Regions from separate parts of the Mesorhizobium sp. WSM4307 genome, predicted to be linked through region 2. Evidence: riboswitches for the same ligand, from Rfam matches in the RefSeq annotation. Region 2 holds a riboswitch; the other holds the start of a gene.
The links. A riboswitch is a leader RNA that binds a small molecule or an ion and turns the genes downstream of it on or off. The one in region 2 is predicted to bind S-adenosylmethionine.
Positions count from the first base shown of each region.

Region 1: it holds a riboswitch for S-adenosylmethionine, as region 2 does, so the genes downstream of both, FJV83_RS24980 (homoserine O-acetyltransferase) here and FJV83_RS15015 (O-succinylhomoserine sulfhydrylase) in region 2, are expected to answer to the same signal.

Region 1 covers NZ_VFTB01000010.1:243,051-246,452, reverse strand. The annotation lists gene FJV83_RS24990 (prephenate/arogenate dehydrogenase family protein) at 1-149, opposite strand, end outside; gene hisC (histidinol-phosphate transaminase) at 173-1,282, opposite strand; SAM riboswitch at 1,442-1,519, shown strand; gene FJV83_RS24980 (homoserine O-acetyltransferase) at 1,626-2,795, shown strand; gene metW (methionine biosynthesis protein MetW) at 2,854-3,402, shown strand, end outside.
Region 2 covers NZ_VFTB01000005.1:492,701-496,102, forward strand. The annotation lists gene FJV83_RS15010 (ceramide glucosyltransferase) at 1-414, shown strand, start outside; gene FJV83_RS15015 (O-succinylhomoserine sulfhydrylase) at 448-1,638, opposite strand; SAM riboswitch at 1,695-1,772, opposite strand; gene FJV83_RS15020 (2'-deoxycytidine 5'-triphosphate deaminase) at 1,911-3,005, shown strand; gene araD1 (AraD1 family protein) at 3,255-3,402, opposite strand, start outside.

The DNA of each region.
Region 1 (3,402 bases), on a different contig from region 2:
AGTTCCTCCGCCCGCTTCAGCGTCGCGGCGCTGCGGGTCGAGATGGCAACGCGGCCGGCAAGGCCCTCGCGTCGGATGACGCGGGCCAGCGACGAGCCGATCAGGCCGATGCCGACCAGCGCGATCTTTTCAAACATCGGTGATGTCATGGTGTTCCTGCTTTTCGGGCGTTCTAGCTTTTCAGGAATGTCGTGAGCGCGGCGACAACGCCGCGATTGGCCTCTTCCGTGCCAACGGTCATGCGCAGCGCGTTGGGGAAGCCGTAGCCGGAAACGCGCCGCAATATATACCCACGCGCGGTCAGATAGTCGTCCGCCGCGGCCGCCGAATGCTTCTGATCGTGGGGAAAGTGAATGAGCAGGAAATTGCCGACGCTGGGCGTCACCCGCAGCCCGAGCCCGGTCATCTCCTGGCTCAGCCAGGTCAGCCAGGTCTCGTTATGCGCCACGCTGCGCTCGACATGGGCGCGGTCGCGGATTGCCGCGATGCCGGCCTCGATCGCCGTCGCATTGACGTTGAAGGGACCGCGGACGCGATTGATGGCGTCGACGATGTGCATGGGCGCATACATCCAGCCGATCCGCGCGCCACCGAGGCCGATCTTGGAGAAGGTGCGGGTCATGACCACATTCTCGGTGCTGCCGACCAGTTCGATGCCGGCTTCATAGTCATTGCGGCGGACATATTCGGCATAGGCCGCGTCGAGCACCAGCAGCACATGTTTTGGCAGGCCGGCATGCAGGCGGCGCACCTCCTGGAACGGCACATAGGTGCCGGTCGGATTGTTGGGATTGGCGAGAAACACGATCTTGGTTCGCGGCGTGACGGCCGCCAGTATCGCATCGATGTCGGCGCGCTCGTCGGTCTCCTTGACCGCGATCGGCGCAGCCCCGGCCGACTGGATGTAGATCTTGTAGACCATGAAGGCGTGTTCGGTGAAAATCGCCTCGTCGCCGGGCGCCAGATAGGTCTGCGCCAGCAGGCCGAGGATCTCGTCGGAGCCGTTGGAGCAGATGATGTTCTGCGCGTTGAGGCCATGCACTTCCGCGATCGCCTCGCGCAGCCGTCTGGCGGTGCCGTCGGGATAGATGTCGAGCCTGGCGGCGACTTCACGCGCGGCCTCGATCGCCTTCGGTGACGGGCCAAGCGGGTTCTCGTTGGACGACAGCTTGTAGACCTTGGCGACACCGGCGGGTGCGGCGCTCTTGCCCGGCACATAGGCGTCAATGTCCATGATGCCCGCGCGCGGGGTTGGACGTGCCTGATCCGGTGTCTGGTTCATTTTTGCAAAATCCGTCGAAAATGCCTCGCTCCGGAGGCCGCAGCGGAAATACAAGCCGTGGCCGATAATGTCGAGGGGTGGCAGTGGTGCCAGCAGCGGCCCAGATGTCGGCTCGGATGTCGGCATTGACGGCAGGGCGGGCGAGTTCTAGAAGGGCAGCAACAGTTCCGTGGTGATTTGGCCGGTCGGCTTGCAGCCACGTTAAACAATTCGCTAAAGGGCCGTTTGCGTGACGTAACCGGCTTTGCGAATGGCAATGCCGGTTTTTTATTGTCCGCGACCGGCCGGACGGACGCATCGGCGGCGATTTTTCGCCCGATATGATGCAGCGAGTGAGACAAGAATGGCCGCTCTGCGCGCAGGAAAGACCAACAACGAGGCCGACCAGCCGTCGAGCCCAGTGTTGCGCTTCGGGGCGGACAAGCCGCTCAAGCTCGACGCCGGCACGCTTCTGTCGCCGTTCCAGATCGCCTACCAGACCTACGGCACGCTGAACGATGCCCGCTCCAATGCCATCCTCGTCTGCCATGCGCTGACCGGCGACCAGCATGTCGCCAGCACCAATCCGGTGACCGCCAAGCCGGGCTGGTGGGAAGTGCTGATCGGCCCCGGCAGGATCATCGACACCAACCGTTTCTTCGTCATCTGCTCCAACGTCATCGGCGGCTGCCTGGGCTCCACCGGGCCAGCTTCCACCAACCCCGCCACCGGCAAGCCCTATGGGCTTGACCTGCCCGTCATCACTATCCGCGACATGGTGCGGGCGCAGCAGATGCTGATCGACCATTTCGGCATCGAGAAACTGTTCTGCGTGCTCGGCGGCTCGATGGGCGGCATGCAGGTGCTGGAATGGGCGTCGAGCTATCCCGAGCGCGTCTTTTCGGCGCTGCCGATCGCCACCGGCGCGCGCCATTCCTCACAGAACATTGCCTTCCACGAGGTCGGCCGGCAGGCCGTCATGGCCGATCCGGACTGGCATGGCGGCAAATATTTCGAACACGGCAAGCGCCCGGAAAAAGGCCTGGCGGTGGCGCGCATGGCCGCCCACATCACCTATCTCTCCGAAGCCGCCCTGCATCGAAAATTCGGCCGCAACTTGCAGGACCGCGAAGCGCTGACGTTCGGCTTCGACGCCGATTTTCAGATCGAAAGCTATCTGCGCCACCAGGGCATGACTTTCGTCGACCGCTTCGACGCCAATTCCTATCTCTACATGACGCGGTCGATGGACTATTTCGACCTCGCCGCCGATCATGGCGGGCGGCTGGCGGATGCCTTTGCCGGCACCAAGACCCGCTTCTGCCTGGTGTCATTCACATCGGACTGGCTGTTTCCGACCGAAGAAAGCCGCTCGATCGTGCACGCGCTCAACGCCGCCGGCGCGTCCGTGTCCTTCGTCGAGATCGAGACCGACCGTGGCCACGATGCCTTCCTGCTCGACGAGCCGGAACTGTTCGCCGCCATCAACGGCTTCATCGGCTCCGCGGCGCGGGCGAGAGGGCTAAGCGCATGACCCCGGAAAGTTGCAGACTTTCGGGATCGGGATCATGCGCCGCAAAGGAGACGACATCATGAGCGTCAACGGCAGCCAGCGCGTCGACCTCGAGGTCGTCGCCAATCTGATCCCACCGCAGTCCCGCGTGCTCGATGTTGGTTCGGGCGACGGCTCGCTGCTTGAATTGCTGCAGGACACCAAGCAGGTCGACGGCCGCGGACTGGAACTGTCGCAGCGCGGCGTCAACGAATGCGTGGCGCGCGGCCTCTCCGTCATCCAGGGCGATGCCGACAAGGATCTCGAATTCTATCCCGACAAGGGCTTTGACTTCGTCGTCCTGTCGCAGACCTTGCAGGCGACGCGCAACCCGAAGCTGGTGCTCGACGAGTTGCTCCGCATCGGCAACCGGGCGATCGTCTCCTTCCCCAATTTCGGCCATTGGCGGGTACGTCTGTCGCTGTTCGTCAAGGGCCGCATGCCGGTGACGCAGGACCTGCCCTATTCCTGGTACGACACCCCCAATATCCACTTCTGCACCATCCGCGACTTCGTCAACCTGTGCGAGGAGCTTGGCGCGACGGTGGAAAAGGCGACCGCGCTCGACGCCGCCGGCCAGAAGATCGGC
Region 2 (3,402 bases):
GCACCCTTCGAGCAGCCGCTTGGCAGGCGCACGCTTGGCGCGATCTGGTCACGCCAGGCCCGCTGGGCGCGCCTGCGCCGCGTAACCTTCCCGCGGTTCTTCGCGCCGGAAATCCTGACGGGCGCGGTGGTGCCGCTGGCGCTTGCGCTGGTTGCGGCGGCAAGCGCCGGCTTCAGCCTGCCGCTGACGGCCATCGCCGTGCTGGCGGCCTTTTATCTACCGGAATGCGCCCTGGCCTGGTCCAAGGGCTGGCACCTGTCGCCGCGCACGGTCGCGGCGATGATTGCGCGGGACTTGATGCTTCCAACCATGTGGGCGCGCGGCTGGCTCGGCGGCGCCGTCGACTGGCGCGGCAATGCGATGATCATCGGCACCAAGGCCGCCGAACTGGAAGAGGCGTCGTCGCGCGCCTGATCGCGGCGCGGACGACGCTGCCTCGACGGCTCCCTATTTGGCGCCCTTCAGCGCCTGGGCGATGTCTTCCAGAAGGTCGTCGGTATCCTCCAGGCCGACCGACAGCCTGAGCGTTCCTGGCCCGATGCCGAGTTCGGCGCGCGCCTCTTCGCTCAAATTCTTGTGCGTGGTCGTCGCCGGATGGGTGATCAGGCTCTTGGCGTCGCCGAGATTGTTCGAGATCAGCACGATGTCGAGCGCGTTCTGCAGGGCGAAAGCCGCCTGCTTGCCGCCCTTGACGTCGAGGCAGATCAGCGTCGAGCCGCCCGACATCTGCTTCTTGACGATCTCGGCCTGCGGATGGTCGGCGCGGCCGGGATAGATGACGCGGGCAATCTGCGGCTGCTCGGCGAGGAAATCCGCGATCTTGCCGGCGCTCTCCGTCTGCTGGCGCACACGCAGCGGCAGCGTCTCCAGGCCCTTCAGCAGCGTCCAGGCGTTGAAGGGCGACAGGCTGGGGCCGGTGTGGCGGAAATAGTCATGCAAATTCTCGTCGATCCACTTCTTGTCCGACAGGATCACGCCGCCGAGACAGCGGCCCTGGCCATCGATGTGCTTGGTGGCCGAATAGACGACGATATGCGCGCCGAGCTGCAACGGCTTCTGCTGGAGAGGCGTGGCAAAGACATTGTCGACGACAAGCCGCGCGCCGATCGAATTGGCGAGCGCAGCCACAGCGGCGATGTCGACCACTTCCAATGTCGGGTTGGTCGGGCTTTCCAGGAAGAACAGCTTGGTGTTGGGCCTGACCGCCTTTTCCCAGTTGGCGATATCGGTGCCGTCGACCAGCGTCGCCTCGATGCCGTAGCGCGGTGCCAGCGTCTCGACCACCCAACGGCAGGAGCCGAACAGCGCGCGCGCCGCCACGATGTGGTCACCGGCCTTGACGCTGCAAAGAAGCGCCGCCGTTACTGCCGCCATGCCCGATGCCGTGGCGCGCGCATCCTCGGCGCCTTCGAGCGCACACATGCGCTTTTCGAACATGTCGACGGTCGGATTGGCGTAGCGCGAATAGATGAAGCCCGGCTCCTCGCCCTTGAAGCGGGCTTCGGCGGCTTGCGCCGTTTGATAGACATAGCCCTGGGTCAGGTACATCGCCTCGGAGGTCTCGCCAAAGCCGGAACGCAGGGTTCCGCCATGCACGAGGGCTGTTTGAGGCTTCCAGTTGCGCTTCTTGCTGCTCATTGCTTTTGTTCCAGACACAAAAAAACCGGTCGCGAAAGTCGCAACCGGTCCATACGGCCTCGCGGCCAACGGTCCTTTAGCGACTTGTTTAACGTGGCTGCAAGCCGACCGGCCAAATCACCACGGGATAACGACCCTTTAGACCCGTACCACGCTTGCGTCAATTGCCGGCTTCATTAAGAGGTTTGTACCAAGCAGGTTCCGCAAAAGCGTTTCACGGTTTTGCGGCGAGAACCTGCGGCAGGAAAATCGTCTGGCCTAGGAGCGGAGCCTTGCGGCAGACAGGCATTCTTCCCGATCAGGATATCTCGGCGCTGTTCCAGTCCGGCGCGCTGAAGTCGCCGCGCGCGCTCGATGCCGACCAGATCCAGCCGGCCAGCCTCGATCTCAGGCTCGGCGACAAGGCCTGGCGGGTGCGGGCGTCCTTCCTGCCGGGTCCGGATCATCGGGTTGCCGACAAACTCGACCGGCTGAAGCTGCATGAGTTCAGCCTCGCCGACGGCGCCGTGCTGGAAACGGGCTGTGTTTACATCGTGCCGCTGCTGGAAAGCCTTGCGCTGCCCCCAACCGTGTCCGCCTCGGCCAATCCGAAGAGTTCGACCGGGCGGCTCGACATTTTCACCCGCGTCATGACCGACCGTGGCCACGAGTTCGACAAGATCGCCGCCGGCTACAACGGTCCGCTTTACCTGGAAGTCAGCCCGCGCACCTTTCCGATCGTCGTGCGCACCGGCTCGCGCCTGTCGCAGATCCGCTTCCGCACCGGCAACGCGCTGCTCTCGGAAGCCGAATTGCATGAATTGCACCGCGCGCAGATGCTGGTCGCCACCGAGCCGCCGAATATTTCGGGCGGCGGCATCGCGCTGTCGATCGATCTCAAGGGCGACGGTGACGGGCTGGTCGGCTATCGCGGCAAGCATCACACCGGCCTTGTCGATGTCGACAAGCGCGCCGCGCAGGACGTCGTCGATTTCTGGGAACCCATCCACAAGAGCGGCGCCGGCGAACTGGTGCTCGATCCGGACGAATTCTACATCCTCGTCAGCCAGGAGGCGGTGCATGTGCCGCCGCTCTATGCTGCCGAGATGACGCCCTTCGACCCGCTGGTCGGCGAATTTCGCGTCCATTATGCCGGCTTCTTCGATCCGGGCTTCGGCCATTCGGCGGCCGGTGGCACCGGCAGCCGGGCGGTGCTTGAAGTGCGCAGCCACGAAGTGCCGTTCATCCTCGACCATGGCCAGATCGTCGGCCGGCTGGTCTACGAGCACATGCTGAAGCGGCCGCAGGCGCTCTACGGCACCGATCTCGGCTCCAACTACCAGGCACAGGGCCTGAAGCTCTCCAAGCATTTCCGCGCCGCGCGCTGAACCCCGATTGCCGCCAGGCAAGATACTTGCCTGCCGGCACATCATGCGTGGCTGGCCTGTCGGTCGTCGGGATGGCGGCGCTCAAGGCGAACAAGAAAATGCAGATCTCGAAATGGATCCTGTCGGCGGCAGGCGCCGCCCGGCGCTGTAAGCCACGGAGGAAGAACAGGCGAGGGATAGGGCCAAGCCCGCTAAGATGAAACCAAGCCCCATCCCGTTCATTTTCTCTCCCAGGATATTGGCGCTATCTCAAAGCGCCTTCACCGCCACCTTTACTGGTTTTTCGATCTCGAGCGGGTTGCGCAGCGGCAGGCCGAAATCCCCGGCCTCGATCTCGAACACATCGCCGGCCTCGGTCTTGACGCCGTCGGCGAAGGACAGTGTCGCGGTGCCGAAC